One region of the Aeromicrobium phoceense genome, then DNA from elsewhere that is predicted to be linked to it. Evidence: riboswitches for the same ligand, from Rfam matches in the RefSeq annotation. Region 1 holds a riboswitch; the other holds the start of a gene.
What was found. A riboswitch is a leader RNA that binds a small molecule or an ion and turns the genes downstream of it on or off. The one in region 1 is predicted to bind cobalamin.

Region 1 (14,909 bases):
GGGTTAGGGTGCTCGACCATGGATGCGCACGTGACCGTCGTCGGAGTCGGGGCCGACGGCTGGGAGGGCCTGCCGGAGTCCTCACGGTCGCTCGTGAGGGCCGCCGCCACCCTGCTCGGCGGGCGGCGCCACCTCGACGCGATCCCTGCGGTTGCAGGGCAGGACCGGGTCGCGTGGCCCTCGCCGTTGCGCGAGCGGCTCCCCGCCCTGCTGGACGAGGCGCGCGAGCCGGTCGTCGTCCTCGCGTCGGGCGATCCGCTCGTGTCCGGCATCGGCACCACCTTGCTCGAGCTGCTCGGTCCGGACCGCGTCACCGTCGTCCCGGCGGTGTCGTCGGTCGCGCTGGCCCGGGCGCGGATGGGCTGGCCGGCCGAGTCGGTGACTGTCGTCAGCGTCGTCGGGCGCGATGTCCGGCTCGTCGTCCCGGCCCTCTCCGCCGGGCGGCGGCTGCTGGTGCTGTCGAGTGACGAGACCACCCCCGCGGCCGTGGCGACGCTGCTCACCGACCTGGGCTGGGGCGACTCCGAGCTGGTCGTGCTGGGCCACCTCGGCTCCACCGACGAGTCGCGGGCCACGTCGACGGCGCAAGGCTGGGACATCACCGACGTGCCCCGCCTCAACCTGCTGGCCGTGGAGGTTCGCGGCTCCGGCCCGGGCTGGGCGGCCGGGGGAGTCCTGCCCGACGACGCGTTCGAGCACGCCGGCCAGATCACCAAGCGCGACCTGCGCGCCAGTGCACTCGCCCGGCTGGCGCCGGCTCCGGGCCAGCTGCTGTGGGACGTGGGCGCGGGCAGCGGCTCGATCGGCGTCGAGTGGATGCGCGCGTGGCCCAGTGCCCGGGCGATCGCCGTCGAGCCACGACCCGACCGCGTCGCGCTCGTCCGCGGCAACGCCGACGCCCTGGGAGTCCCCGGGCTCCGGGTCGTCGAGGGCTCGGCTCCCGAGGCGCTCGAGGGTCTCGACCGGCCGGACGCGGTGTTCGTCGGCGGGGGAGCGACGGTCGACGGGGTCCTCGACAGCTGCTGGGACGCCCTGCGGCCCGGCGGCCGCCTCGTCGTCCACGGCGTCACCGCCGAGACCGAGGCCGTGCTGCTCGAGCGGTACGGTCGCCACGGCGGCGAGCTCGTCCGCCTGCACGTCGAGCGCGCCGAGCCGCTCGGATCCTTCACCGGCTGGACGCCCGCGCGCGCCGTCAGCCAGTGGTCCGTCACCAAGGGAGACTCATGACCGTCCACTTCGTCGGGGCCGGCCCCGGTGCCGCCGACCTCCTCACCCTGCGCGCCGTGCGCCTGCTGGAAACCGCCGATGTGTGCCTCTACGCGGGCACCTATCTCGACGCCGAGGTCCTGGGGCACTGCCGTGAGGGCGCCCGCCTGATCGACACGCAGCACCTCGACCTCGACGAGATCACGGAGCACCTCGTGAGTGCACACGGGGAGGGCCTCGAGGTCGTCCGGCTCTGCTCGGGCGACCCGTCGCTGTACTCCGCCGTGCACGAGCAGGCACGCCGGCTCGACGCCGCGCAGGTGCCGTGGGACGTGCCGCCCGGGGTGCCCGCCTACGCGGCCGCGGCCGCGATCGTGGGCGCCGAGCTGACGGTTCCCGAGGTCGCTCAGTCCGTCGTGCTGACCCGCACCCAGGCGCGCTCGACCGCCATGCCCGAGGGCGAGCGGCTCGCCGCCTTCGCCGCGACCGGTGCCACGCTGGCGCTGCACCTGGGGATCACCCGCACGCGCGAGCTCGCCGCCGAGCTGGCCGAGCACTACGGCCAGGACTGCCCCGTGGTGGTGGTGTCGAAGGCGACCCAGCCCGACCAGCTCGTGCTGCGCGGCACGCTGGGCGACATCGGCGACCAGGTGGAGCAGGCCGGTCTGCGTCAGGCGGCCGTCATCCTCGTCGGGCCGGCGCTGGCACCCGACGTGCGCGGCGGCGAGTCGTTCCTCTACGCGGCCAGCCGGGATCGCCGCGCTCGCGGCTGATCACTCGACGTAGCGAGGGCTCCAGACGCGTCCGGACGGCGTGACCCGGGTCGACGAGGCGCCGATCAGCAGCAGGCACTTCATGTCGACGGTCTCGGGATCGAGGTCGCCGAGCGTCGTGACCGTGAGGCTCTCCTCGGCGCGGCCCACGTCGCGACCGACGACCACGACGGTGTCGGGCGACTTGTGCTCCAGCAGCACGGCCTTCGCCTGCGCCACCTGCTCGGTGCGCGACCGCGACCGCGGGTTGTAGAGCGCCAGGACGAGGTCGGCCGCGGCGACCGCCCGCAGGCGGCGTACCACGACGTCCCAGGGCTTCAGCCGGTCCGAGAGGCTCATCACGGCGAAGTCGGCGCCGATCGGCGCGCCGGCGCGCGCCGCGACGGCCTGCACGGCCGAGATGCCGGGCACGACACGGACCGAGACGTCGGCGTAGCGCGGGTCCTCGGCGGCCTCGAAGACGGCCGAGGCCATCCCGAAGATCCCGGCGTCGCCGCCCGACACCACCGCGACCCGCTCGCCGGCCAGGGCGAGGTCGAGCGCCTCGCGGGCCCGGTCGACCTCGACCGTGTTGCCGGAGGCGTGGCGGACGAGCCCGGGTCGCTGCGGGACGCGCTGCACGTAGGGCCCGTACCCGATCACGTGACCGACCTCGGCCAGCACCTGCGACGCCTCGGGCGAGATCCAGTGGTCCGGTCCCGGGCCCAGTCCCACGACGACGACCTCGGCCTCCGCGGCCGGGGCGACGGCCTCCGCGACAGGGTTGTCGTACCGCGCCACGCCGGGCCGGGTGTCGCCGGGCACCAGCACGATCGAGAAGTACGGGACCGTCTCGGGATCGACGTCCGCCACGGGCAGGACGCGCTCGGCGTCCATCGAGGCGCGCTCGACGTACCAGGAGCCCTCGACGCGTCCGGCCTGCTCCAGCGCGGAGCGCACCTTCGCGAAGGTCCGGCCGAGCTTCATGATCACGGCCCCGTCGGTGTCGGCGAGGCGGCGGGCGAGCTCGGGCTCGGGCAGGGTGCCGGGCAGCACGGTCAGCACGTCGGTCTGGCGCACGAGCGGCAGCGCGGTGGTGGCCGTGGCCGCGGCGAACGCGGGGACGCCGGCGACCACCTGGGTCTCGAAGTCGGGCGAGAGCCGGTCGTGCAGGTACATGAACGAGCCGTAGAGCATCGGATCGCCCTCGGCCAGGACGACGACGTCGCGGCCGGCCGCCAGGTGCGCGCGCACCCGTTCGGCGCACTCGGCGTAGAAGTCGGCCATCGCCCCGGCGTAGCCACCGGGGTGCTCGGTCGTCTGCGTCGTCACGGGGTAGACGAGGGCCTCCTCGACCACCCCTGACGGGATCAGCTCGGCCGCGATCCGTCGCGCGTTCGACTGCTTGCCCACGCCCTGGTGGAAGACGATCACGTCGGCCGCGCCGATGAGCCGGGCGGCCTTGAGGGTGATCAGCTCGGGGTCGCCGGGGCCGACGCCGACGCCGTACAGCCGCCCGCTCACTCCGCCTCCTGGGCCAGGGCGTTGAGCGCCGACGCGGCCATCGCGGATCCGCCCCGGCGTCCGGTGACGGCGAGGAACGGCACGTCGAGGCCCGGATCGTCGGTCGCGAGGTCGATCAGGGCCTGCTTCGACTCGGCGGCGCCGATGAAGCCCACCGGGGTGCCGATGATCGCGGCCGGCCGCGGGCCTCCGTCGCGGAGCGTCTCGAGGAGGTGGAACAGCGCCGTGGGCGCGTTGCCGAACGCGACGACCGCACCGTCCAGCCGCTCGGTCCAGAGCGACACCGCGGCGGCCGACCGCGTGGTGCCCCACTCCTTCGCGAGCGTCGGGACGGCGGGGTCGCGCAGGAAGCACAGGACGTCGTTCTCGCGCGGCAGCCGGGCCCGCGTCACGCCGGCGGCGACCATGTGCGCGTCGGTGATGATCGGGGCCCCCGACTCGAGCGCGGAGCGGGCCGCGGACACCAGACCGGGATGGATCACGAGGTCCCGGGTCAGGTCGGTCTGACCGCACGCGTGGATCATCCGGACCGCCACCTTCTCGGCGTCCGCGGGGATGCGCGACAGGTCGGCCTCGGCGCGGATCGTGGCGAAGGAGTCGACGTAGATCGCGGCGCCGTCGGTGACGTAGTCGTAGCGGCGCGACGGTGGGGCGAGAGTCATGCGTTCTCCAGGTCGGGGACGATCAGGGTGCGCCACGGCGTCACCACGAGGCGGTGCGCTCCGTGCGCGCGGACCTCGTCGAACAGGCGGGCGTCGAGCCGGCCGTCGGGCACCGGCAGGTGCCACGCAATGCGGCCGTCGACCTGCTCGATCCTGCCAAGGTCCGGGGGAGCGCTGCTCACCCGGGTGCCGGGGTGGGGCTGCGACGGCGAGGTGAGCAGCGCCGCGCCGCCGCCGAGGAGCTCGTCGACGTGCCAGGGCGACTTCGCCCGGGCTCCCGCGAGCTCGACGAACCGCGAGGCGAGTGCCGCAAGGGTCTCCGCGGAGGCGGGCAGGGGGACCACGGGGCCCCACGATTCGGTGCCGACACGGACCTGGGCGGTGTCCGCGTCGAGGGCGACGAGGCCCAGGTCGAGGTCCCGGTCGAGCACGTCACCACGCCCGTCGTCGAGGACGAACAGGAAGCGCCCGGCCAGGGCCGCGAGGCTCGGCTCGGCGCACAGCCGGCGGTCGAGCTCCTCGACGACGGGTCGCAGGTCCGCTCGCCCGCCGGACCGGCCGGTGAGCGGCGACGCCATGACGTTGCGGATGCGCTCGTGCGACGTCGAGGGCATCAGGCCCGTGGCCATGACCGCGTCCACGACGGCGTCGGACAGGCAGCCGTCGTCGTGCGGGATCGCCCGCACCTGCAGGTTGGCACGGCTGGTCAGGTGCACCGTGCCGTCGCCGTGGTCCCGGGCGACGTCGAGGAGCCCTCCGAGGGCGTCGACTGACACGGCACCGCCCGGGATGCGGACCCGGATCAGGGCGCCGTCGTCGGCGATCCACGGGCGCAGCAGGCCGGGGCACAGGTCGCGTCGAGTCCGTCCGGTCACCCGGTCATGGTGTCAGGCACCCTCCTGGCGACGCATCGGCGGACGGGCTGCTACGTTCGTGGCGCCAGTCAAACTCAGCGATGAGCCAGGGAACCCGGTGAGAGTCCGGGACTGACGCGCAGCGGTGAGGGTGACGGGCGGGGCACGAAGCCACTGGACCGAGAGGTCTGGGAAGGCGCTCCGTCCGGTCGATCCCGAGTCCGAAGACCTGCTGGCCCTCACGGCGACCGCCGTTTGGTCCACCGGGCTTCGCGAAAGAGCCCCAGACCTCGAAGGACCGCGTCCGTGCGTACTCCATCCCGTCGTCCCCTCGTCCTGCTCGTCGGTGCCGCGCTCGCGCTGAGCGCCTGCTCGAGCAGCGATGCCACCCCCGATGCCGAGACCGCCGCGGGCTACCCGCGCGAGGTCGAGAACTGCGGTCGCACGACCGCCGTCACGGCCCCTCCCGAGCGCATCGTGTCGCTCAACCAAGGTTCGACCGAGATCCTGCTGTCCCTCGGGCTCGCCGACCGCATGGCCGGCACGTCCACCTGGACGGATCCCGTCATGGAGGGCCTCGAGGAGGACAACGCGAAGGTCGAGCGACTCGCGGACAGCACGCCCTCGATGGAGCGGGTGCTCCAGACCGAGCCCGACCTCGTCACCGCCTCGTTCGCGAGCGTGCTCGGCCAGGGCGGCGTCGGCTCGGCGGACGCCTTCGAGAAGCTCGGCGTCCCGACGTACCTGTCGCCCGCCGAGTGCGAGGGCAAGGAGAACGAGGGCGACGGCGACGGCGCGCGCACCGGCGTCCTCGAGATCGACACGATCTACCGGGAGGTCACCGAGCTCGCCGAGCTGCTCGACGTCGAGGCGCAGGGCGAGGAGCTCGTCGCCAGCCTGCAGGACCGAGTGGCCGCAGCGTCCGCGAAGGCGCCGGAGGACGAGGTCACCGTCCTCTACTGGTTCGCCAACAGCGAGGCGCCCTACATGGCCGGCTGCTGCGGCGGGCCCGGCATCATCACCCGGGCCCTGGGCCTGAAGAACGTCTTCGACGACACGAAGTCCGAGTGGCCCCAGATCGGCTGGGAGACGGTCGCGGAGCGTGACCCCGACGTCCTCGTGATCGGCGACCTCACCCGCAAGAGCCAGACGGCCGAGACGGCGAAGGCCAAGATCGAGTTCCTCGAGACCAACCCGGTCACCCGCGAGATGACGGCGGTGAGGAACCGCCGCTACGTCGCCCTCACCGGCGCCGCCCTGAACCCCTCGATCCGCACCGTCGAAGGACTGGAGCAGGTCGCCGACGCACTGGCCGACTTCGGCCTCTCACGGTGACGACGACCCGGCGCGCCTGGTTCCTGGGCTCCGCAGGGCTGGCCCTGCTGGTGGCCTCGGCCTGCATCGCGGTCACGATCGGACCCTCCGACGTGGGTCCGCGGTCGGTCGTGTCCCTGGCGTGGTCGCGACTGGCCGGGGGCGAGTCCGGGCTGAGCCGGATCCAGGAGGGCATCGTCTGGGACCTGCGGCTGCCGCGGACGCTGCTTGCGGCGGCCTGCGGTGCCGGGCTGGCCGTGTGCGGCGTCATCCTGCAGTCCCTGCTGCGGAACCCGCTGGCCGACCCATTCGTGCTGGGTGTCTCCTCCGGTGCCTCGACCGGAGCCGTGTCGATCGTCGTCCTCGGGGTCGGTGCGGGCGCGGTGGGCCTGGCCGCCGGAGCGTTCGTCGGCGCCATCGGGGCCTTCCTGCTCGTGCTCGTCCTGGCCGCGGCGGCCGGCGGGACCACCGACCGCGTCGTCCTCGCCGGGGTCGCGGCCACCCAGCTGTTCTCGGCGCTGACGTCGTTCATCGTCTTCACCTCCGCCGACGCGGAGCAGACGCGCGGCGTCCTCTTCTGGCTGCTCGGGTCGCTGGGCAGCGCCTCCTGGTCCGACGTCGCGGTCGTCGGCGTGACGGTGGTCGGGGCCGTGATCGCGTGCCTGCTGCTGGCGTCGACGCTCGACGCGTTCGCCTTCGGCCAGGACAGCGCGGCCACGCTCGGCATCGACGTGGCCCGTGCGCGACTGATCCTGCTCGTCGTGACCGCCCTGACCACCGCGGTCATCGTCAGCACCTCGGGGGCGATCGGGTTCGTCGGACTCGTGCTGCCGCACGTCGCGCGGGCGATGGTGGGCGTCAACCACCGGCGGATGCTGCCGCTCGCGGCGATCAGCGGGGCCGTGTTCCTGGTCTGGGTCGACACCGCGGCCCGCACCGTCATCGCGCCGCAGGAGCTCCCGGTCGGTGTCGCCACCGCCCTGCTGGGCGTCCCCGCCTTCGCCCTCATCCTGCTGCGGCGGAAGGGTGCGCGGGCATGAACCTCACCGCTCACACCGTCTCGTGGTCGGTTCGCGACCGGCTGATCGTCGACGGCGTCAGCATCACGGCCGCACCCGGCTCGATGGTCGGGCTGCTCGGCCCCAACGGGTCGGGCAAGTCGAGCCTGCTCCGCCTCCTCGCGGGCCTGCGCGCGCCCACGACCGGCGTCGTCCGCCTCGGCGACGACGACCTCGCGTCCCTGCGGCGCCGCGAGATCGCCCAGCGGGTCGGCGTGGTCGAGCAGGAGTCGGCCACCGACACCGACCCGCTGGTCCGTGACGTCATCGAGCTCGGTCGCATCCCGCACCGGCGCTCGTGGCAGCCCGTGGGGGAGCGGGACGTCGAGGCCATCCGTCGCGCCGCCGCGGCGACCGGAGTCCTGGACCGGCTCGAGCAGCCCTACGCGACGCTGTCCGGCGGCGAGCGGCAGCGCGTGCAGATCGCCCGCGCGCTGGCCCAGGACCCCGAGGTCCTGCTGCTCGACGAGCCGACCAACCACCTCGACGTCCGACACCAGCTGGACGTGCTGCGGCTCGTCCGCGACGCGGAGGTCACCGCCGTCGCCGCGCTGCACGACCTCAACCTCGCGGCGGCGTACTGCGACGAGATCGTCGTCCTCGCCGACGGCCGCGTCGTGGCCGCCGGGACGCCCGTCCAGGTGATCACCGAGGAGCTCGTCGCCGACGTCTACGGCGTGAAGGCCTTCGTCGAGCGCCATCGCATCACCGGCGCGCTGACCGTGGTGTGGCAGCCATGACCCTCCTCGACCCGCGTCCCGCCTCCCCGACCACCTCCACCCAAGGAGCCCCATGACCCGCATCGCCCTCATGTCCACGTCGGACACCGACCTGCTCTCGGCCCGTGCCAGCGGCGCGGACTACACCTGGGCCAACCCGGCCCGCGTCACGGACGAAAGGCGGGACGAGCTCACCGCCGACGCCGATCTCGTGGTCCTGCGCGTGCTCGGATCGCCCGAGGACGTGCGCGACGTCGCAGCGGTCATCCGGCAGTCCGGCCGGCCGCTCGTCGTGCTCGGCGGCGAGCGCACGCCCAACGCCGCGCTGATGGAGCTGTCGACGGTGCCGATCGGCATCTGCGCCGAGGCCCACCGCTACCTCGCCGAGGGCGGCACCGAGAACCTGCGCCAGCTGCACGCGTTCCTGTCCGACACGGTGCTGCTGACCGGTGAGGGATTCGAGCCGCCGGCGCTGCTGCCGGAGTGGGGTGTGAGCCGCCAGCCCGCGCCGAGCGACCTGCCACGGGTCGGCATCCTCTACTACCGGGCCCACGAGGTCAGCGGGAACCACGCCTTCGCCCACGAGCTGGCCGATGCCATCGATGCCACCGGCCGGGCCTGCGGCGTGCCGGTCTACGTCTCGTCGCTGCGCGCGGCGGCCGACGACCTCTTCGCCGAGCTCGGCACGCTCGACGCGATCGTCGTCACGGTCCTGGCCGCCGGCGGCTCGAAGCCTGCGGCGGTGAGCGCCGGCGGGGACGACGAGTCGTGGGACGTCGAGCGGCTGCGGGCGCTGGACGTGCCCGTCCTCCAGGCGCTCGCACTCACCTCCAGCCGCGCGGAGTGGGAGGCGTCCGACGACGGCGTGACCCCGCTCGACTCCGCCACCCAGATCGCCATCCCGGAGTTCGACGGGCGCCTCATCACGGTGCCGTTCTCCTTCAAGGAGGTCGATGCCGACGGCCTGCCGCGCTACGTCACCGACGCCGAGCGCTGCGCCCGCGTGGCCGGCATCGCGGTGAACCACGCGCGCCTGCGCCACGTGCCGCCGGCCGAGCGCAAGGTCGCCCTCGTGCTGTCGGCCTACCCCACCAAGCACAGCCGCATCGGCAACGCAGTCGGGCTGGACACTCCCGTGTCGGCCATCCGGCTGCTCCGCCAGCTGCGCGACGCCGGCTACGACCTCGGTGAGCCCGGCGCGATCCCGGGTCTCGACCCGCTGCCGCCGGTCGAGGGGGAGGAGCCGGACACGACGTCGGGCAACGCCCTGATCCACGCGCTCATCGAGGCCGGCGGCCAGGACGAGGAGTGGCTGACCCAGGCCCAGCTGAGCGAGTCGCACGTGCGGATCAGCCGCGACGACTACCTCCGGTGGACCGCCCACCTGCCCGCTGCGCTGCGCGAGGAGATGGTGGAGACCTGGGGCGAGGCGCCCGGCTCGCTGTTCGTCGATGACGCCGGCGACATCGTCCTGGCGACCCTGCGGGCGGGCAACGTCGTGATCCTCATCCAGCCGCCGCGCGGCTTCGGCGAGAACCCGGTCGCGATCTACCACGACCCGGACATGCCCCCGTCGCACCACTACCTCGCGGCCTACCGATGGCTCGAGCAGGGCTTCGGTGCCGACGCGGTCGTCCACCTGGGCAAGCACGGCTCGATGGAGTGGCTGCCGGGCAAGAACGCCGCGCTGTCGGCGGCGTGCGCCACCGACGCAGCGATCGGCAGCATGCCGCTGATCTACCCGTTCCTCGTCAACGACCCGGGCGAGGGCGCCCAGGCCAAGCGCCGGGCCCACGCCACGATCGTCGACCACCTCGTCCCGCCGATGGCACGGGCCGAGGGCTACGGCGACATCGCGAAGCTGGAGCAGCTGCTCGACGAGTACGCCAACGTCGCCGCGATGGACCCGCCCAAGCTGCCCGCGATCCGCCAGCAGATCTGGACCCTCATGCAGTCCGCCCAGATGCACCGCGACCTCGGCCTCGAGGAACGACCCGGCGACGAGGAGTTCGACGACTTCCTGCTGCACGTCGACGGCTGGCTGTGCGAGATCAAGGACGTCCAGATCCGCGACGGCCTGCACGTCCTGGGCCAGGCACCGGCAGGGGAGGGGCGCGTGAACCTCGTCCTCGCGGTGCTGCGCGCCACGCAGGTCTGGGGCGGCCAGAACCGCGCCCTGCCGGGGCTGCGCGCCGCGCTCGGCCTCGCCGACGACGCCCCGACGGCCGAGGTCGACGCCGTCGAGGCTCAGGCCCGTGGCCTCGTCGAGGCGATGGAGAAGGCCGGCTGGGATCCGCAGGCGATCGACACGCTCCACGACGACCCGGTGGTCCGCGACGTCCTGCGCTTCGCGGCCGAGCAGGTCGTGCCGCGCCTCGCGGCCACGACCGACGAGCTGACGAACATCCTGCACGCGCTCGACGGCGGCTTCGTCCAGGCGGGCCCCTCCGGCTCGCCGCTGCGCGGACTCGTGAACGTCCTGCCGACGGGCCGGAACTTCTACACCGTCGACCCGCGCGCCGTGCCGTCGCGACTGGCCTGGGACACCGGCCAGGCGATGGCCGAGTCGCTCGTCACCCGTCACCTCGAGGACACCGGCGAGCACCCGCGCTCGGTGGGCCTCTCCGTCTGGGGCACGTCCGCGATGCGCACGTCGGGCGACGACATCGCCGAGGTGCTCGCGCTGATGGGCGTGCGGCCGACGTGGGACCCGGCGTCGCGCCGGGTCAACGGGCTCGAGGTCATCGGGCTCGAGGAGCTCGGTCGCCCGCGCATCGACGTCACCGTGCGCATCTCGGGGTTCTTCCGGGACGCGTTCCCGCACGTCATCGAGATCCTCGACGACGCGGTCCAGCTCGTGGCCGGCCTCGACGAGCCGGACGAGCTGAACTTCGTCCGAGCGCACACGCGGCAGGACCTCGCGGAGCATGGCGACGAGCGCCGCGCGACGACGCGCATCTTCGGCTCCAAGCCCGGCTCGTACGGCGCGGGCATCCTCCAGGTGGTGGAGTCCGGCTCGTGGCGCGACGACGCCGACCTCGCCGAGGTCTACACCGCGTGGGGCGGCTTCGCCTACGGTCGCGGGCTCGACGGCGTGGCGGCGAGTGACGACATGCGGACGAGCTACCGCAGGATCGCGGTCGCGGCGAAGAACATCGACTCGCGCGAGCACGACATCGCCGACTCGGACGACTACTTCCAGTACCACGGCGGCATGATCGCCACGGTCCGCGCGCTGACCGGCACCGAGCCCAAGGCGTACGTCGGCGACTCGACCACCCCCGACGCGGTGCGCACGCGGTCACTGCAGGAGGAGACGAACCGCGTCTTCCGCTCGCGCGTCGTGAACCCGCGCTGGATCTCGGCGATGCAGCGCCACGGCTACAAGGGCGCGTTCGAGCTCGCCGCCACGGTCGACTACCTGTTCGGCTTCGACGCGACGGCCGGAGTCGTCCACGACTGGATGTACGAGTCGCTCGCGAAGGAGTACGTCCTGGACGAGACGAACCAGGAGTTCATGCGCCGGTCGAACCCGTGGGCCCTGCGCGGAATCGTCGAGCGGCTCAACGAGGCGGCCGACCGTGGCCTGTGGGACGAGCCGGATCCGGAGGTCATGGCCGAGATGGCGCGCGTCTACCTGGAGGTCGAGGGCGACCTCGAGGACGACGCGTGACACGCCGGCTCGCGCTCGTCGGCCTCGGTCCGGGGGACCCCGAGCTCGTCACCGCCCAGGCGGCGCGCGTACTGAACGAGGTCGACTTCTTCCTCGTCGCCGACAAGACCGAGCAGCACCCGGGCACGGCCGACCTCATCGCCATGCGCGAGACGATCTGCGACCGGCACGTGACGGGGGAGTGGCGCATCGTCCACGTGCCGGATCCGGAGCGCGACCGTGCCGACCCGGCCGACTACGGCGCCGCCGTGCGTGACTGGCACGAGGCGCGGGCCGTGGCCTTCGAGGAGGCGCTGCTGGAGCACCCCGGTGACGCCGCGATCCTCGTGTGGGGCGACCCCGCCCTCTACGACTCGGCGATCCGGCTGGCCGACCGCATCGTCGAGCGCGGGAACGCCGACGTCGCGGTCGAGGTGATCCCGGGGTTGAGCAGCGTCCAGCTGCTTGCCGCCCGGCACGGCCTCGTGCTCAACACCATCGGCGGGCCGATCACCATCACCACCGGACGTCGCCTGCTGGACGACGCCGCCGAGGGCGACAACCTCGTCGTCATGCTCGACGGCTCCCTGACCTGCCGAAGCCTGCCCGACCCGTCGGCCTGGCGGATCTGGTGGGGCGCGAACCTCGGCTCGTCCGACGAGCAGCTGGTCTCCGGGCGGCTCGACGAGGTCGCCGACGAGATCGAAGCCCGGCGGGCGCAGGCCCGGGCCGCACGCGGCTGGGTGATGGACACCTATCTGTTGCGTCGACGGGTGAGCGGCGCTCAGGAGGCCTGAACCAGCACCGCGGCTCTGCGTTCGTCCCTCTCGCGGCGCCAAGCCTTGACGGCCACCGTGCCGGTGACGCCGACCGCGAACAGGATCAGCAGGGCGTCGAGCCAGCTCGGCAGCCCGCCCAACGCATCGAAGATCGTGACGCAGTTGACCAGGATCACCAGGCCGCCGACCATCGTGCCCATCGCGGCATGCGGGAGCCGACCGGCCAGGCGCGCCGCGATCGGGGCCATGACGATGCCGCCGAGCGCGAGGCCGATCACGGGCAGCCACGGGATCCCGTGCTGTGCGGCACCGGTGAGGAATCCGAACGAGACGGAGACGGCCACCAGGAACTCGGCGGCATTCGCGGTTCCCACGATCTTGCGCGGTTCGTGACGCGTGACGGTCATCAGGCTGGGCGTCACGACCGGGCCCCAGCCGCCGCCACCGGTGGCGTCGACGAAGCCGCCGAGCAGGCCGATCGGTGAGAGCCAGCGTGCCGTGTGGCCGTTCCTGGGGGTGGGGATCAGCCGCACCCCGAGCCCGAACCTGGCGAAGATCACCAGGCCGAAGAAGACCAGCAGGCCCGACATCCAGCCCTTCGCCGAGGCGAGGCTGATGTTGGTGAGGACGACGGCGCCCAGGAAGCCGCCCACCGCGCCCGGCAGCGCGACGCGGACCAGGACCGCGGTGTCGACGTTGCCCTCACGCCAGTGCGACAGGCCGCTGATCAGTGTCGTCGGCAGCTTCGCCGCGTGGGTGGCGGCACTCGCCGTGACCGGAGCGACGCCCATGAACAGCAGCACGGTGGCCGACGTGACGCCGAAGCCCATCCCGAGGGTGCCGTCGACGAGCTGAGCGAGTCCGCCCGCCAACGCGAAGGCGACCACGATCCCCATGCCCACCTGCCTTCGACGTCCGTTGTGTCCAAACACGAGTAGGTTACGAGAGTTTGACGGCAATGGGACGGGTGTCCGAAACGTGGACCACGCGTCCGAGGCTCGGTGAAGAACCGCGTGCGTCGCTCGGGACGCCGGCGTGTCCGGTCTGGCAAGGTGGGCCGCGTGACCATTGCTCCCCGCGGACGGCCTGCCAAGGTGAGGTCGAAGCCGAGCATCTACGACGTCGCCAAGCTCGCCGGCGTGTCGCACATGACCGTGTCGCGGGTCCTCAATGACCACCCGAACATCAAGCCCGCGACGCGCGAGAAGGTGCTCGCGGCGATCGAGCAGGTCAACTTCACCCGTAGCTCGCACGCTCGGGCGCTGGCCACGAACCGGACCATGCGGATCGGGGTCCTGGTCGACTCGCCGGTCGAGTACGGGCCGAACAGCACCCTGCGCGCTTTCGAGGCGGCCGCGCGCTCGAAGGGCTACGCCGTCAGCGCCTACTCGATGTCGGAGAACCCCGAGCTCGCGATCGACTCGGGAGTCATGCACCTGGTGACCCAGGGCATCGACGCGCTATGCGTGATCGCCCCGCGGACGTCCTCGCTCGAGCTCCTGCACCAGCAGGCGACGGAGCTGCCCCGGCTCGCCATCACGGCGGAGCCCGAAGAGCACCTCTTCACCGCAGCGGTCGACCAGCGTGCGGGCGCGCTCGCGGCCCTGGACCACCTGATCGGCCTGGGGCACCGCCGGATCGCGCACGTCGCGGGGCCGTTGGACTGGGTCGACGCGCAGGCGCGCGAGAGGGCGTGGCTGGATCGGATCGCGTCGGCGGGTTTGGAGCCGATGGGGGTCGTCGAAGGCGACTGGACCTCGAACTTCGGTCACTGGGTCGCGACCCACGACGACACGATCACGTCGGCGACGGCGATCTTCGCGGCGAACGACCAGATGGCACTCGGCCTGCTGCACGGACTCCACGCGCGAGGCGTGCGGGTTCCCGAGGACATCAGCGTCGTCGGCTTCGACGACGTTCCCGACTCGGCGCACTTCCTGCCTCCGCTGACGACCGTCAAGCAGGACTTCCAGGCGTTGGGGGAACTGAGCCTGAGCCTGCTGCTGGAGGCGATCGAGGGCGAGGTGCCGGCGCACGGCGCGATGATCGAGCCGGTTCTGGTCGTGCGCGAGTCGACGGCGCCCCCGCGGACCTGACCCCCGCGAACACCCTGCGGACGCCTCCTCCGCGCACCTGAGCAAGTTCTGTCCGAAAAGGGCTTGCGCGAGAGTGTGTTAGCGGTAACAATCGTGATCCAGGACACACTGGCGTCGCCGTGACGCCGGACGTGACGGCCGGGATCCGGTGTCGCGATCTCAAGGAGGACACAGATGTCGAAGAACAAGCGAGGCCTTCGGGGGCTTGCGGCGACTGCCGCGTTCGGTGTCATGGCGCTCGGACTGAGTGCCTGCGGCGGCGGTGACGCCGGCGACGGCGGTGACGACACCAC
Region 2 (14,909 bases), 1.2 Mb from region 1:
CGAAGTCCTGGTAGCCGGCCTCGATGCGCTCGGCGGGAACGGGCGGGAACATCGCCACGTACTGCCAGATCGACGAGCCGGTGAAGCCCACCACGACGTCGATGCCCATCCGCTGAGCGAGGCGCGCGGTGTGCTGCATCTCCTCGGCGGCGCGGCGGCGCACGCCCTCGGGCTCCCCGTCGCCCCACACCCGCGGCCCGACGATGGACCGGTGGCGGTCGTCGATCGGGTCGTCGCACACGGCTTGGCCCTTGAGGTGGTTCGAGATCGCCCAGCAGCCGAGGCCGTGCCGGCGCAGGATCTCCAGCCGTCCCTCGACGTAGTCGTCGTCGTCCCAGCGCCACGCGTCGAGGTGCTCGCCGGACACGGCGATCTCGAGGCCGTCGTAGCCCCAGCCGGCCGCCAGCTCGGCGACCTCCTCGAGCGTCAGGTCGGCCCACTGGCCCGTGAAGAGCGTGAAGCGCTTGCCCATGGTGTCCCTCCTTCGATGATCAGGATCTCGCGAGTGCGACCGTGTCGCGTCCGGCGACGGCACTGCGCTCGATCGCGTCGAGCACCCGCTGCACCGCCAGACCGTCCTCGAACGACGGCGTGGGGTCGGTGCCGTCCGCGATCGCGGCGAGGAAGCCGGCGGCCTGGGTCGTGAACGTGTGGTCCCAGCCCAGCACGTGACCGGGCGGCCACCACGGCTCGAGGTGGGGGTGGTCGGGCTCGGTGACGAGCACGCGGGTGCGTCCCTCGCCGGTGTCGATCCACAGCTCGTTGAGGCGCTCGAGGTCGAAGGCGACCGAGCCGCGGGACCCGTACACCTCGATCTGCAGGGCGTTCTTGCGCCCGGTGGCCATCCGGCTGACCTCGAGGCTGACCATCGCTCCGCGCGACGTGCCCAGGAGCGCCCACGCGGCGTCGTCGACCGTCACCGGCTCGGGACCGGAGGGTCCCGGACGCGACCCGACGAACGTCTCCAGCCGGCCCGCCACGCTCGAGACCTCGTCGTCCAGCAGGAAGCGCACCTGGTCGACCACGTGCGAGCCGAGGTCGCCCAGCACCCCGGACCCGGCCTCCTCCTTGCGCAGCCGCCAGGTCATCGGGGCCTCGGGATCGACGAGCCAGTCCTGGAGGTAGGAGGCCCGCACCTGGCGGACCTCGCCGATCCGGCCCTCGGCGATCACCTGGCGCGCCAGGGCGAGCGCGGGCACGCAGCGGTAGTTGAACCCCACCATCGAGCGGACCCCGCGCGCGCGGGCCTGCTCGGCGGCGACGACGAGCTCCGCGGACTCCTCGAGCGTGTTGGTCAGCGGCTTCTCCACGATGACGTGCTTGCCGGCGCGCAGGGCGGCCAAAGCGATCTCGTGGTGCAGGTGCCCGGGGGTGCAGATGTCCACGATGTCCACGTCGTCGCGGGTGACGACGTCGCGCCAGTCGGTGGCGGACTCGCGCCAGCCGAACTGGTGGGCTGCCGAGCGGACGGCCGAGGGATCGCGGCCGACCAGGACCTGCTGGGCGACCGGGGGCAGGTGCGGGTGGAACGCCCCGACGTTGCGCCAGGCGTTGGAGTGGGCCTTGCCCATGAAGGAGTAGCCGATGACGGCCACCCCGAGCTCGCGCGTCATCGTGACTCCCCCGTTCGGTTCAGCTCGCGCAGGAACGCCAGTCCGTCGCGCGCCAGGTCGTCCTGCGTCGGCGCGAGGGGCCGCCAGATCGACGCCGCCGTGGCGATCGAGGCGTTCTCGGCCGTGAAGCTCTCGATGACGAGAGGGCCGGTGTGCCCGACCTCGTCAAGGGCGCCGATCAGGGCGTCCCAGTCGGTCTGGTCGCCCCCGGGCGCACCGCGGTCGCTGCCGCAGACCTGGATGTGCACGAGGTGCTCGCCCGCCGCACGGATCGCGCCCGCGCTGGACCGCTCCTCGATGTTCAGGTGATAGGTGTCCAGCGCGAGGCCGAGCGACGCCCCGAGGAGTCCGTCGAGGCCCTCGAGCGCCTGGTCGACCGTGTTGACGAGCGACGTCTCGTAGCGGTTCAGCGGCTCGATGCCGATCCGCACGCCGCGGGACGCCGCGTGCTCCACGACCGGCGCGAGACTCTCGCGCCACTGCCCGTAGGCCTCGCGGCGCTCGTCGGGCGACAGGCGCCACGTGCGGCCGGTCGCCGCGTAGAAGGGGCCGCAGACCGCCTCCGCGCCGATGCCGGCGGCGAGGTCGACGCACCCGCGCAGGTAGTCCTGCGTCGCCGCGACGGCCGCGTCATCGGCCCCGACGAGGTCGCGTCCCGGCGCCATCGCGCCGACGACCGAAGGGGCCAGGCCGGTGCGCGCGAGCGCCGGACCGACGACGTCCGCCGTCAGGTCGCCGAGGTTCTCCAGCGGCAGCTCGACCGCGTCGAAGCCGAGGGCGGCGACGTGCTCCAGGCGAGCCTCGACCGTGGCGTCGGTGAGCGGCGACTGCCAGACCCACGTGTTGATGCCGATGCTGCGCACGACTTCTCCTGTCGAGAGGGACGGGTGGGTCCCGGGTGGCGGCGCCGAGTCGCCGCCACCCGGTTCGCGATCAGCGGTCCTGCCAGGCCTTCGGGAAGCCCGGGAGGTCCTCGCCGCCGAACTTGGCGTAGTGCCCGTCCGGCATCCCGTCGTTCGCCTTCAGGTAGTCCGCGCGGTCGTCCTCGGTGATCGGCGACTGTGGCAGGACCCACTCGGCCGGCACCTCCTCGCCCGCGAAGATCTTCTGCAGGGCCAGCAGCGGGGTGCGCCACTGGAAGTTGGAGTAGACGGGCGCCAGGCCGGTCAGGCCGGTGTCCTCCCACTTGCGCAGGAAGCTCATCTCGTCCTCACCGGTCATGACCGGGTAGTCCTTGCCCGCGTCCTCGAAGGCCTCGATGGCCGCGACGGCACCGTCACCGGCGTCCATCCAGACGCCCTTGATGTCGTCCTGGTTGATGGCGTCGGTGATGATCTGCTTGATCTTGGTGGGATCGGCGTCGGTGAACTGGTCCTCCGCCTCGATGTCGTTCTCCTCGAAGATCTTCTCGGCCGCGGCCCAGCGGGTCTCCAGGACGTCGACGCCGGGCAGGATGCGCAGCGCGATGACCTTGTCGCCCTTCTCGAGGTTGTCCACGAGGAACTCGGCCGTGTCGATGCCCCACGCGTAGCCACCGATCGGGTGGATGAACGTGGTGGCGCAGTCGGTGTCGACGCCGCGGTCGAACACCACGACCGGCTTGCCGGTCTCACAGGCGCGCTCGACGGCCGGGGTCATCGCCGCCGTGGAGTTCGGCGAGATGATGAAGGCGTCGCAGTTGCCCTCCTTGATGAAGTAGTCGATGTCGGCGATCTGCGTGTCGTCGGAGTCCTGCGCGTCGCGGGTCTCCATCTCCGAGACGACGCCCTCGTCCTGCATCACCTTCAGCTGCTGCTGCATCGTGATCCAGCCGGTCTGGCGCCACGGGTTGCTGATCGAGGCGTTCGCGAAGCAGACCTTCTTGGCGCCCTCGGTCTTGAACTTCGCGGTGTCGGCCATGTCGCCGGCGATGTACTGCATCCACGGCGTGGCGGGATCGCCCTCGAAGGTGGCGCTGCGCTGTTCGTCCTGACGGTCGAAGTCAGCCTGGACGAACCACTCGGTGTCCTTGGATCCCGAGTCGTCGTCGCCGGAGTCGGGCACGTCGTCCGTGCTGCAGCCGGCCAGTACCAGGACGGCCGCGGCCGACACCAGTACCCCTCTCATGGATGCGCGCATCAGTTCTCTCCTGTCGTTGCGCCCGTGGCGGGCTGGGGTGATGGGGGTGGAGAAGTCGTGGGGCCGCGGCGGCGCCCTGCGCCCTGCCAGGCCCGGCCCGCGAGGGCGACGGCGGCGATGATGATGAGGCCCTGCACGGTGTCGCGCCACGTCGACGCGATGCCGAGGCTGGTCAGCAGCACGAAGAGCAGCTCGAGCGCGAAGGCGCCCGCCGCGGCCGAGAGGACCCAGCCGCGTCCGCCGCCAAGCACGACGCCGCCGAGCACGACCGCCGTGATGGCGGCGAACTCGTAGCCGCCGCCGACCGAGGGGTGAACGCCGGCGTAGCCGACCAGCAGGATGCCGGCGACTGTCGCGGACAGGGACGAGATCATGAAGGCCCGCGTCTTGGTCCACCACAGCGGCGTGCCGGAGAAGCGTGCGGACTCGGGGTTGTCGCCGGCGGCGATCAGGGTGCGACCGAACGGACGGCGCATGAGCCACACGGCGAACGCTCCGACAGCGATGAGCACGATCAGCGGGTACGGGATCATCCCGACGACCGGCACGTTCTCGATGCCGCCGCGGCCGATCTCGCGGAAGCGGTCGGAGGGGTTGCCGGTCGCGGCGCCGCCGGTGACGTATCGCACGAGACCCGTCAGCGACAGCATCATGCCGAGCGTGACGATGAAGCTCGGCACCTTGAGCAGCGTGGTGGCCAGCCCGTTGAGCAGCCCGATCCCGGCGCCGACGGCCAGCATCAGCAGCAGCCCCGGCAGGATCCGCGACTCGTCCTGACCGATGACGTTGCCGGCCAGGACGACCTGGGCGGCGATCACCGCGCCCATGGAGAGGTCGAACTCGCCGCTGACGATGACGAAGTACTGGCCCATCGCGGCGATCGCGATCGGCGCCGTGCGACCCGCGAACCGAATCAGCGAGTTGCCCTCGGCGAAGCTCGGGTTGGACACGATGATCGCGAGGAGCAGCGCGATGACGAGGAGGAAGACGGCGCCGCCGGGGGTGGCCAGGACGCCCAGGAACCGTCGGCCGGGGGTGCCCTCGTGGAGGGGCAGCGCGCGCACGCTCATGCTCATGAGACGACCTCCTTCGTCGCGCCGAAGCGCTCGGGTCGCCGGTCGATCTCGCGGCGCGCGTAGACGGCGACCGCGACGACGATGACGATGCCGCGCACCACGTCCTTCAGGAACGGGTTCAGCTCCATGACGCCCATGACGTTGTCGAGGACGGCGAAGATGCCGACGCCCGCGATCGTGCCGACGATGCTGCCCTTGCCGCCCGAGAGGAGGGTGCCGCCGAGCACGACCGCCGCGATGGACATCAGGTCGTAGCCGGCCTGCGAGCCGACCGTCGGCTGGCCGACGCCGAGGCGCGCGAGCAGCAGCAGTCCGGCGAGCGCGGCCGTCACGGAGCAGATGACGTGCGCCGCGACGATCGGCACCTGCGTCCGGACGCCCGACATGCGGGCCACCTCGGCGTTGCCACCGACGGCGTAGATGTGGTGGCCGAGGCGCGTACGGCGCAGCATCAGCACGGCCAGCCCGGCGCACACGAGCATGATGAGCGTGGCCACCGGCACGGGGCCGATGCGCGTGGCGTCGAGCAGCCGGAAGGCGTACGGCGCCGTGCCCGAGCTGCCCTGGTAGTTCGACCCGAGGAAGCCCGAGACGATCAGGCCGGTGCCGAGCGTGGCGATGAAGCCGTGGACGTGGAGCATGCTGACGATCAGGCCGTTCAGCAGGCCGAAGAGCACCGCGACGCCCAGCGCCACCGCGACGCCGAGGGCGATGTTCGCGGAGCGGTCGGCCATGATCCCGCCGGCCAGAACACTGGCGAGGCTGACCATGAAGGGCACGGAGAGGTCCAGCGAGCCCACGAGGATCACGAGGGTCTGGCCGATCGCGATCAGGCCCAGGATCGTCATGGTGGTCAGGACGTTGTCGATGTTGCCGACGCTGAAGAAGTTGCGGCCCTCGAGCGCCGTGATGATCGAGCCGGCGACGATCGAGACCGCCAGCACGACGAACACGATCATCGTCGAGTCCAGACCTGCCAGACGTGCCTTCATGAGGCGATCTCCTCGTCCAGTCCGGCCGCGAGCGACAGGATCGTCTCCTCGTCGGACCCGCCGGGCAGCTCGCCGGCGAGCCGGCCGTCGCGCATCACGAGGACGCGGTCGGACATCCCGATCACCTCGGGCAGCTCGCTGGACACCATGAGCACGGCGATCCCGCGGGCGGCCAGCTCGCGCATCACCTCGTAGATGGCGTGCTTCGCGCCGACGTCGATGCCGCGCGTGGGCTCGTCGAGGAGCACGATCCTCGGGTCGGTGACCAGCCATCGGGCCAGGACGACCTTCTGCTGGTTGCCGCCGGACAGGAACTGGGCCTCCTGGCTCAGCGAGCGGGCCGAGACCGACAGCGAGCCGAACAGACCGGGCACCTCGCGCCGAGCCGCCTCGGTGCGGCGCGGGAAGACGGCGCGGACCACGCCGAGCGCGTTGTCGAGCAGGGACTGCTGCAGGGACAGGCCGGTGGCCTTGCGGTCCTCGGTCACGAGCGCCAGACCGGAGCGGATGGCGCGGCGCGGGGAGCCGATCGGGGTCGCCGCGCCGTCGACGGTGAGCTCGCCGCGGGTGAACGGCTCGATCCCGAAGATCCCCTCGAGCAGCTCGGTGCGGCCGGAGCCCTGCAGGCCCGCGATGCCGACGATCTCGCCGGCGTGCAGCGTCAGGTCGATGTCGTCGACGTAGCCGTTGCCGGCGCCGCGCAGCTGCAGTCGCGGCTCGCCCACCGTGGTGCCGGGGGTCGGGTCGGGGATGAACGAGTCCATCGGCCGGCCCACCATGAGGCGCACCAGCGTGGCCTCGTCCAGCTCGGAGGCCGGGCGCGTGTCGACCTGGCGGCCGTCCTTCAGCACGGTCACCGTGTCGCACAGGTCCAGCACCTCGCGCAGGCGGTGGGAGACGTAGACGATGGCGACACCGCGCGAGGTCAGCCGGCGGACGATCCCGTAGAGCAGCTCGACCTCGTGGTCGGCCAGCGCGGCGGTCGGCTCGTCCATCTGGATGACGCGGGCGTCGAAGCTGACGGCCTTGGCGATCTCGACGATCTGCTGCTCGGCGACCGAGAGCGAGCGGACCCGGCGCGACGCACGCAGGCCCTCGATGCCCAGCCCGGTCAGCAGTGCGGTGGTCTCCTGCTCCATGCGGCGCGTGTCGACGAGGCCACCGCGACCGCGGGGTTCGCGACCGAGGTGGATGTTCTCGGCGATCGTCCGCTCGGGCAGCAGGTTGAACTCCTGGAAGACCGTGGCGAGCCCGGCGCGCTGCGCCTCGACGGGGTGGCCGAAGGTCACCGCCTCGCCGTCGAGCTCGATGGAGCCGGAGTCGGCCGGGTGCACGCCGGCGAGGATCTTCATCAGCGTCGACTTCCCGGCGCCGTTCTCGCCCACGAGTCCGAGCACCTGTCCGGCGACCAGATCCAGGTCCACACCGTGGAGGACCTGGTTGCCGACGAAGGCCTTCGTCACGGCGCGGACGCGCAGCACCGGCGCGTTCTCGCGCACGTTCGGGTCAGCCTCGTTCACGCAAGCACTGTGACACAGATCTCCACTTCTGTCGAGTATTCGGTAAAAGTTGTCGGCTGGACGTTCAAAAGGCTGAATGGTTGAATCAGCACCGTGAAGACCAGCGACGTGTTCGCACTGCTCCAGCGCGAGGGTCGGCCCATGACCCGCGCCGAGCTGGCGGCGTCGAGTGGTCTGGCGCGCTCCACCGTGGCCTCACGCGTGGACCTCCTTCTGAAGCTCGGGCTGATCGCGCCGTACGGGGGCCGCAGCTCCACGGGCGGCCGTCCGCCGTCGCTGCTCGCGGTCAACACCGGGGCGCGCGTGGTGGCCGCGATCGACCTCGGCGCCCGGCACGCCCGCGCCGCGATCGTCGACCTCTCCGGTGCCGTGCTGGCGCAGGACCGCGAGGACCTGGACATCGCCGACGGCCCCGTGCCCGTCCTGCGTTGGGTGACCGCGACCGTCGACCGCCTGATGCTTCAGACCGGCCGCCCCCGCACGGACCTCGCCGGCATCGGCATCGGCCTGCCCGGCCCCGTGGAGCACTCGACCGGTCGCGCGATCAACCCGCCGATCATGCCCGGGTGGGACCGGTTCGACGTGCCGCAGTTCGTCCGGCGCTCGTTCGACGTGCCCGTGCTCATCGACAACGACGTGAACATCATGGCGCTGGGCGAGCAGGACACCCAGTTCCCCGACGAGGACGACCTGATCCTCATCAAGGCGGCCACGGGCATCGGCGCGGGCATCATCGCCGGCGGCGAGCTCCAGCGCGGCGGGCAGGGCACCGCCGGGGACATCGGGCACATCCGCGTCTCCCGCGGCAGCGACGTGCTGTGCCGGTGTGGCAACGTCGGCTGCCTCGAGGCGCTGGCCGCCGGGCCCGCGATCGCGCGGGTGCTGGACCGGCCCGGGGTGACCACGGCGACCCACGTCGTCGACCTCGTCCGCTCCGGCGACCTGGCCGCGATCCAGGCGGTGCGCCAGGCGGGCCGCGACATCGGCGACGTGCTGGCGATGATCGTGAACTTCATCAACCCGTCGGTGGTGGTGATCGGCGGCGCCCTCGCCGAGGCCGGCGAGCACCTGCTGGCCGGCATCCGCGAGGAGGTCTACCGGCGCTCGCTTCCGCTGGCCACCGAGCACCTGCGCATCGTGCCGTCGGTCAGCGGCGAGCAGTCCGGCGTCCTGGGCGCCGCGGCCATGGCGATCGCGCACGTGCTCTCGCCCGAGGCGATCGAGCAGGCCAGCGCCGAGTTGCTGGCCGCCGCCGACTGACGCCGAGTGGCGCAAACCGGGGTCACGAGGGGCGCAAGAACGCCCGCCACTCGGCGAGTGGCGGGCGATTCTGCGCCACTCGCGGTTCCGGTGGGCGAGTGACCGGGGGTCAGTCGCGGCGGCGGCGCGCGACGACGAAGGCGGCCACGGCCACCAGCAGGGCGGCGACGATCGCGATGGGCAGCGCGACCGTGGCGAGGGAGGACGACTCATCGTCGGTCACGGCCTGGTCGCCGTGGTTCTCGTGGTCCGCGACCTCGGCATCGGCACGCGTGGAGGCGTCGGCGGCGGCGTCGACCGGGACGTTCTCGCCGTCGGCCATCAGGTGGTACCTGAGCGCGATGAAGTCGCCCGGGACGAGCTCGTACTCCTGCAGGCCCACCGAGGCGTAGCCCCAGTCCTGGCCCTCCTGGGCCACCAGGAACGCCCAGTAGCCCGGGCCGTTCAGCGCGTTGCCGCACTTCTCCTGCTCCGGTGCCGGCAGTCCGTCGATGCGGCACACCATCGGCATCGCACCGCTCGTCTCCGCGGTCTCGACGCCGGCGGCGTTGAGGGCCTCGAGGCCGGTCGTGCCCACGGCGTCCTGGGCGCACACGACCCGGTCCTCGCCGTCGAGCGAGCCGAACTCCAGCACGATCGGGACGTCGCCGGCCGCCTCGCAGGACTCCTCGGCGGTGGCCGTCGTCGGCAGCGCGACGACGCTCGCCGACAGCAGGGTCACCGCGGCGAGGCGGGCGAGCAGGCTCTTCATGTGGACTCCTTGGAGAGGTACCGGGCGCGCCGGGCGGCGCGCCTCAACGTGGCCAGGACGGCCGGCCCGAGCACGAGCACCAACACGCAGTTCGTGATCGCGCGGCCGAGGTCCCAGCCCCAGAACGAGGTGAGCAGGGTGAAGACGAGGAAGCGCTGCAGGTTCTCCAGCACGGGGTCGCCCGGCACCATGGCCAGCGAGTCCTCCGCGCCGGGGATCGCGATGCCGAGGGTGAACGGCCAGGACGACAGGTTCATCAGCAGCCCGTAGGCGAACGCCGCGATCACCGTGTAGACCGCGAGCACGGCGATCTCCGACCGCCCGGTGAACCGCCGCGGCAGCAAACCGGCGCCCATGCCGACCCACGCCGCGCACAGCATCTGGAACGGCAGCCACGGCCCCACGCCGGAGGTGAGCAGCGCCGACGCGAACAGGCTCGTGCACCCGAGCACGAAGCCGAAGCCCGGCCCGAAGACCCGACCGCCGAGGATCAGCAGGAAGAAGATCGGCTCGACGCCGGCCACGCCCGCGCCGAGGGGCCGCACGGCGGCGTTGATCGCGCTCAGCACCCCCAGCATCGCGAGCGCCTTGGAGTCCAGGCCGCCCTCGGACAGCTCCGCGATCACCACCAGGACGACCACGGGCATCAGCACCATGAAGATGAAGGGCTGGTCCACACGGGTCTGGTCCGGCGCGGGCGCGAAGATCAGCGGCCACAGCAGCATGAGCAGCCCCGCGACGCTGGCGGCGCCGAGCACGAGCGCGGACCGCAGGGTGACCGGGACGGCCTCGGCGGATCGCAGGCCGCTCACCGGACCACCTCCGTGGGCAGCGCGGCCGACACCTCGTCGACGGTGAGCCAGTCGTGACCGAGCACCTTCGACACCTGGGGCGCGAAGGCGGGCGACTCCGCCAGCACCGTGCGGACCGGCCCCGTGGAGACGATCTCGCCCTCGGCCATCACCGCGACGGTGTCGGCCACGGTGGCGACGAACTCCACGTCGTGGCTGGACACGACGATCCCGCGACCCTCGGCGGCGAGGTCGCGCAGGATCGCCGCGAGGGCCGCCTTGCCCGGGTAGTCGAGGCCGCGGGTCGGCTCGTCCAGCACGACCACCGCGGGGTGGGCCGTGAGGACGATCGCCAGGACGAGGGCCAGCTTCTGCCCCTCCGAGAGGTCGCGCGGATGACGGTCGCCGGGGATGCCCGGCGCGAGACGGTCGAGCAGCGCGCGGCAGGTCCCCGGGTCGACGACGGACTGGTCGTCGGCGGCGGCGCACTCGCGGTCGACGGTCTCGAGGTACAGCAGGTCGGAGGAGGTCTGCGGGACCAGGCCGACCAGCATCCGCGCCTCGGCCGGGCGCACGTCGCCCGGGTCCACCCCGTCGACGTCGACGACGCCCGCGGCCCGCGCGCCCGTGCCCTGCACGGCCCAGAGCAGCGAGCTCTTGCCCGACCCGTTGCGGCCCATGAGCGCGACGACCTCACCGTGGCCGACCTCCAGGTCGACCTCCTTCACGGCCGCGAAGCGCCCGTACTGCACGGTGATCCCCCGCGCTCGCAGCGCCGGCGGACGCTCGAACGGCACGTGAACGGGCGGCGGACCGAGCCGCGAGGCGAGCGGCCTCACCCGGCGCCGCGCCTCACGGACGGACAGCGGCAGCGGGCTCCAGTCGGCGAGGCGTCCGAGGTGCACGAGCGGCGGCGCGACCGGCGCGTCCACGAGCAGGGCCGCCGTCTCGCCGATGCGGACCCGGCCGTCCTCGACCACGACGAGCCGGTCGGCGAACGGCACGACGCGCTCCATCCGGTGCTCCGCGACGACGACGGTGAGCGCCAGGTCGTCGACAAGGCGCGCGATCGTGGCCAGGACGTCCTCGGCCGCGGTGGGGTCGAGCGCCGAGGTGGGCTCGTCGAGCACGAGCACGCGCGGGTGCATCGTCAGCACCGAGCCGATCGCGACGCGCTGCTGCTGGCCACCCGACAGCGAGCGCACCGAGCGGCGCCTCAGGTCGGCGATGCCGAGCAGGTCGAGCGTCTCCTCGACGCGGCGACGCATCGTCTGCGGGTCGAGGCCGAGGTGCTCCATGCCGTAGGCGAGCTCCTCCTCGACCACGTCGGCCACGAAGCCCGAGGCCGGGTCCTGCGCGACGTAGCCCACGAGGTGCGCCAGCTCGCGCGGCGGCCTGCCGAGGACGGACGAGCCGTCGATGCGGATGTCGCCGCCGAGCGTGCCGCCGGTGAAGTGGGGCACGAGGCCGTTGAGCATCCCCAGCAGCGTCGACTTGCCCGAGCCGGTGCGGCCGGACACCAGCACCAGCTCGCCCTCCTCGATCTCGAGGGTGACGTCGCGCAGCGTCGGGTCCTGGGCGCCGTCGTACCAGAAGGTCACGTCGCCGAACGAGATCATGCGTCCTCACCCCCCACCTGGTCGTGGGCGACGGGCGCCTGCGGGGCGACGAACACGGGCAGGATGCCGATGGCGACCACCGCGAGCGACAGCACGCTGAGCGGGGGCCAGCCCGGGACGTCGGGGTAGATCACGGGGATCTGCTGCGTCGACAGCGCCTTGAGGCCGATCGCCACGGCCACGCCGGACGCCGCGGTGAGGTACTCGGCCGCCTGCCAGGCGATGGGCCGGTAGCGGGTGCGGTGCACCCGGCGGCCCGCCGACCGCAGGGCCAGCACCGCGAAGACCAGGCCCACGGCCAGCATCGGGTAGGACAGGAAGCGCGGGGCCGTGCCGTCGAGGTAGCCGTAGGTGCCCACGCTGAGGCCGAACAGGCCCACCAGCATCAGCACCCCCGTGGCGAAGCGGTCGCGAGGCGCGACCGTGCCGGAACGGCCGTAGCCCCGCGCGTCCATCCCGGCGGCGAGCGTCATCGAGCGGTCGAGGGCGTCCTCCAGCACGGGGATGACGATGCGGTGCATCGCGCCGGTGCCGCGGCTCGCGTCACCGCGCAGCTTGCGCGCGCGGTTCACCCGGCGCACGCTCTCGGCCAGCTGGGGGAAGACCGAGACGGCGACGACCAGGGCCGCGCCGACCTCGTAGAGCGCCGGCGGCGCGGCGGCGAGCAGCTTCTTGGGGTTCGCCAGGGAGTTCGCCGCGCCGATGCAGATGATCAGCGTGGCCAGGCGCATGCCGTCGTAGAGGCCCAGCAGCACCTCGTTGACCGTGACGTCACCGAGCAGCTGGACGCCCCGCGCCACCTCGGGCAGCGGGATCTCGGGCAGGCCGAACAGCACGGGGTCGCCCGGTGCCGAGCCGCCGCCGAGCAGGATGCGGAAGACGACGCGCATCACCACGATCAGCAGCCCGAAGTACAGGTAGTAGCGGAACGACAGGGCCCACGGGGCGTCGCCGCGGCACGCCGCCACCACGAGCGCCGCGATCGCGACGATGACCAGCAGCAGGAAGGGGTTGAGCGTGAACGACGCGCCCGCCGCGAGGCCGAGCGCCCACAGCCACCACGCGCCGGGGTGCAGCTCGCGCCGGGGACGCCCGGTGGCTGGGCTCCTGACGGGGGTGGAGTCGACGACGGCGGTCATCCGGTCCCCTTCCCCGCGGTACGGGGGCGAGGTCCACGAGGGCGATCGCCCACCCGTCGTTGCGCGACAACATGTGGTGGTGGCCGTCCGGCGCGGGTTCCCGGCTCACTCCGCCGGGTGGGGCGGGGCTCACGGTTGCGGCACAGCACCGGAATCTCACCGGTTTCCCCTGGGCCGGACGTTGGTCCAACGCCCGCGAGTCTACTCCCCCGCGACCGTCAGCCGGACCGGCGTCGGTACCACGTGACGCCCCCGGCAGCGGCCAGCAGCACCACGACGCCGGCTCCCGCGACCAGGGCGGCGGGCGACGTCGAGTCGGACCCGGCCTCGGCTGCCGTGGGCTGGACCGCGGGCGCACCGGCGACCGGCTCGTCCCCACCGGAGGTCGTCGGCGCCTCGGTGGTGGGCGTGGCACTGGACGACGGCGTCGCCGACGGGGTCGGCCCCGACGTGGCCGGCGAGGTCCCCGCGGACGGGGTCGCCGAGGCGCCGGGGACGGCCGCCTTCGGCGCTGCGGTGGCGGTGGTGCGCTCGGTCGAGCCCTTCGGACGCGGCTTGTCCTTCGCACCCGGCTTCGACGTCCCGGAGGTGGGACGCGTCGTCTCCCGGGTCGGCGCCGGTGCGACCGCTGGCTGCACCGACGGCCACGTCCGCGAGGACGAGGTCTGGAACACGAACGCGACGGAGCCGCCCTGCGGCACCTTCAGCGAGGAGGCACCCACGCTCGCGTAGGCCCAGCCGGACTTCCCGTCCGAATAGAACAGCGCCCAGTAGGCGTCGCTCGGGGAGGCCTCGACGCAGGGGTCCGACGCGGGCGCACCGTCGACACGGCACACGAATCCCGGAGCGCGCGACGCGTAGGTCAGCCGGTGGCCGGCGTCGGTGAAGTTGCTCGCGGCACGGCCACCACCGTCGGAGTCGCACCCGACGCTCGAGCCCACCACGACCGTGACGCCCTGGCTGCCGCTGCACGCCGCGGCCTGGGCCGGTGCGCTGAGGGACGCGGGTCCGGCGGCGACCCCGAGGAGGGTCGCCGCCAGGACACGACGGAGCAGTCGGCTCACTTGACGACCCGGAAGACCCTCACGCCGTTGCGCTCGGCGTAGGCGCCACGGACGATGACCTTGACCTTGCCCGTCTTCCGGCCCACCTTCAGGCGGTACGTGTACGTCCCGCTCTTCGACGCGACGCCGCGCTTGACCAGCTTGCCGCGGTAGTAGACGCGCACCGGCTCGGCGGCGGCGAGGCCGCGCACGACGACCTTCTGCACCTTGGCGCGGCGCACCTTGGACTTCGACGAGACCCGCAGCTTCTTGGCGGCCAGCACCTGGACCGACGTGGTGGCGACCGTCCGGCCGGTGGCGTCGGAGACAGCGACCGTGCGACGGGCGGTGCCCTTCGGGACACGGAGCGTGAAGGTGGCGCGGCCCGCGGCCGGCACGACCTTTCGGGCGGTGGAGCCACCGGCGACACGCGCCGTGCTGCTCCAGCCGGCGGCGAGACCGCTCGCGGTGACGTTGACGGTGCCGCCCGAGCGGGCGAACCGCGGCACGGCCGCCGCGGCACGCGGCGACGAGAGCAGCGCGAGGGCCGGAGCCGCCTGCGTCGAGGCGCGGATCCACTGGTCGATCGCGAGCTCGTCGATGCCGTCCGCGGTGCCCGCGGTCAGGGCCGCCCGGTCGTAGGCGATCGCGCCGGTCTCCGAGGCGAGCTTCCCGCCCGTGGCCTCGGTGACCTGGTGGCGGGCGATCCACGAGGCGGCCTTCGTCGCCTCGGCGGCACGACCCGCGCGGCTCAGCGCCACGGCGGCCAGGCCGGTGCTGTTCGTGTTGGGGACGCCGTTGCCGACGAAGGAGCCGTCGGCCGCCTGGGCGGCGGCGATTGCGTCCACGGCGCGGTCGATGACCGCAGCGTCGACGTCGAGTCCGGCCTCGCGCGCGTCCACCAGGGCGTTGAGGGCAGCCGTGGTCGTATCGATCTCCGGCACCTCAGGGCAGGGCGCCGTGAGCACCTGACGGAAGGTCCCGTCC

Region 2: it holds a riboswitch for cobalamin, as region 1 does, so the genes downstream of both, H1W00_RS04825 (energy-coupling factor transporter transmembrane component T) here and H1W00_RS10685 (ABC transporter substrate-binding protein) in region 1, are expected to answer to the same signal.

Annotation. Positions count from the first base shown of each region.
Region 1 covers NZ_JACEOG010000001.1:2,208,040-2,222,948, forward strand. Annotated here, with positions in the region: gene cbiE (precorrin-6y C5,15-methyltransferase (decarboxylating) subunit CbiE) at 19-1,227, shown strand; gene cobM (precorrin-4 C(11)-methyltransferase) at 1,224-1,979, shown strand; gene H1W00_RS10670 (precorrin-2 C(20)-methyltransferase) at 1,980-3,482, opposite strand; gene H1W00_RS10675 (precorrin-8X methylmutase) at 3,479-4,144, opposite strand; gene H1W00_RS10680 (sulfite reductase subunit beta) at 4,141-5,019, opposite strand; cobalamin riboswitch at 5,069-5,249, shown strand; gene H1W00_RS10685 (ABC transporter substrate-binding protein) at 5,305-6,333, shown strand; gene H1W00_RS10690 (FecCD family ABC transporter permease) at 6,330-7,352, shown strand; gene H1W00_RS10695 (ABC transporter ATP-binding protein) at 7,349-8,110, shown strand; gene cobN (cobaltochelatase subunit CobN) at 8,163-11,762, shown strand; gene cobF (precorrin-6A synthase (deacetylating)) at 11,759-12,538, shown strand; gene H1W00_RS10710 (sulfite exporter TauE/SafE family protein) at 12,526-13,416, opposite strand; gene H1W00_RS10715 (substrate-binding domain-containing protein) at 13,582-14,616, shown strand; gene H1W00_RS10720 (substrate-binding domain-containing protein) at 14,848-14,909, shown strand, end outside.
Region 2 covers NZ_JACEOG010000001.1:1,019,037-1,033,945, reverse strand. Annotated here, with positions in the region: gene H1W00_RS04880 (sugar phosphate isomerase/epimerase family protein) at 1-472, opposite strand, end outside; gene H1W00_RS04875 (Gfo/Idh/MocA family protein) at 492-1,613, opposite strand; gene H1W00_RS04870 (TIM barrel protein) at 1,610-2,476, opposite strand; gene H1W00_RS04865 (substrate-binding domain-containing protein) at 2,547-3,719, opposite strand; gene H1W00_RS04860 (ABC transporter permease) at 3,731-4,807, opposite strand; gene H1W00_RS04855 (ABC transporter permease) at 4,804-5,799, opposite strand; gene H1W00_RS04850 (ATP-binding cassette domain-containing protein) at 5,796-7,319, opposite strand; gene H1W00_RS04845 (ROK family transcriptional regulator) at 7,413-8,579, shown strand; gene H1W00_RS04840 (hypothetical protein) at 8,689-9,330, opposite strand; gene H1W00_RS04835 (ECF transporter S component) at 9,327-10,142, opposite strand; gene H1W00_RS04830 (ABC transporter ATP-binding protein) at 10,139-11,740, opposite strand; gene H1W00_RS04825 (energy-coupling factor transporter transmembrane component T) at 11,737-12,879, opposite strand; cobalamin riboswitch at 12,954-13,089, opposite strand; gene H1W00_RS04820 (hypothetical protein) at 13,098-13,943, opposite strand; gene H1W00_RS04815 (prenyltransferase/squalene oxidase repeat-containing protein) at 13,940-14,909, opposite strand, start outside.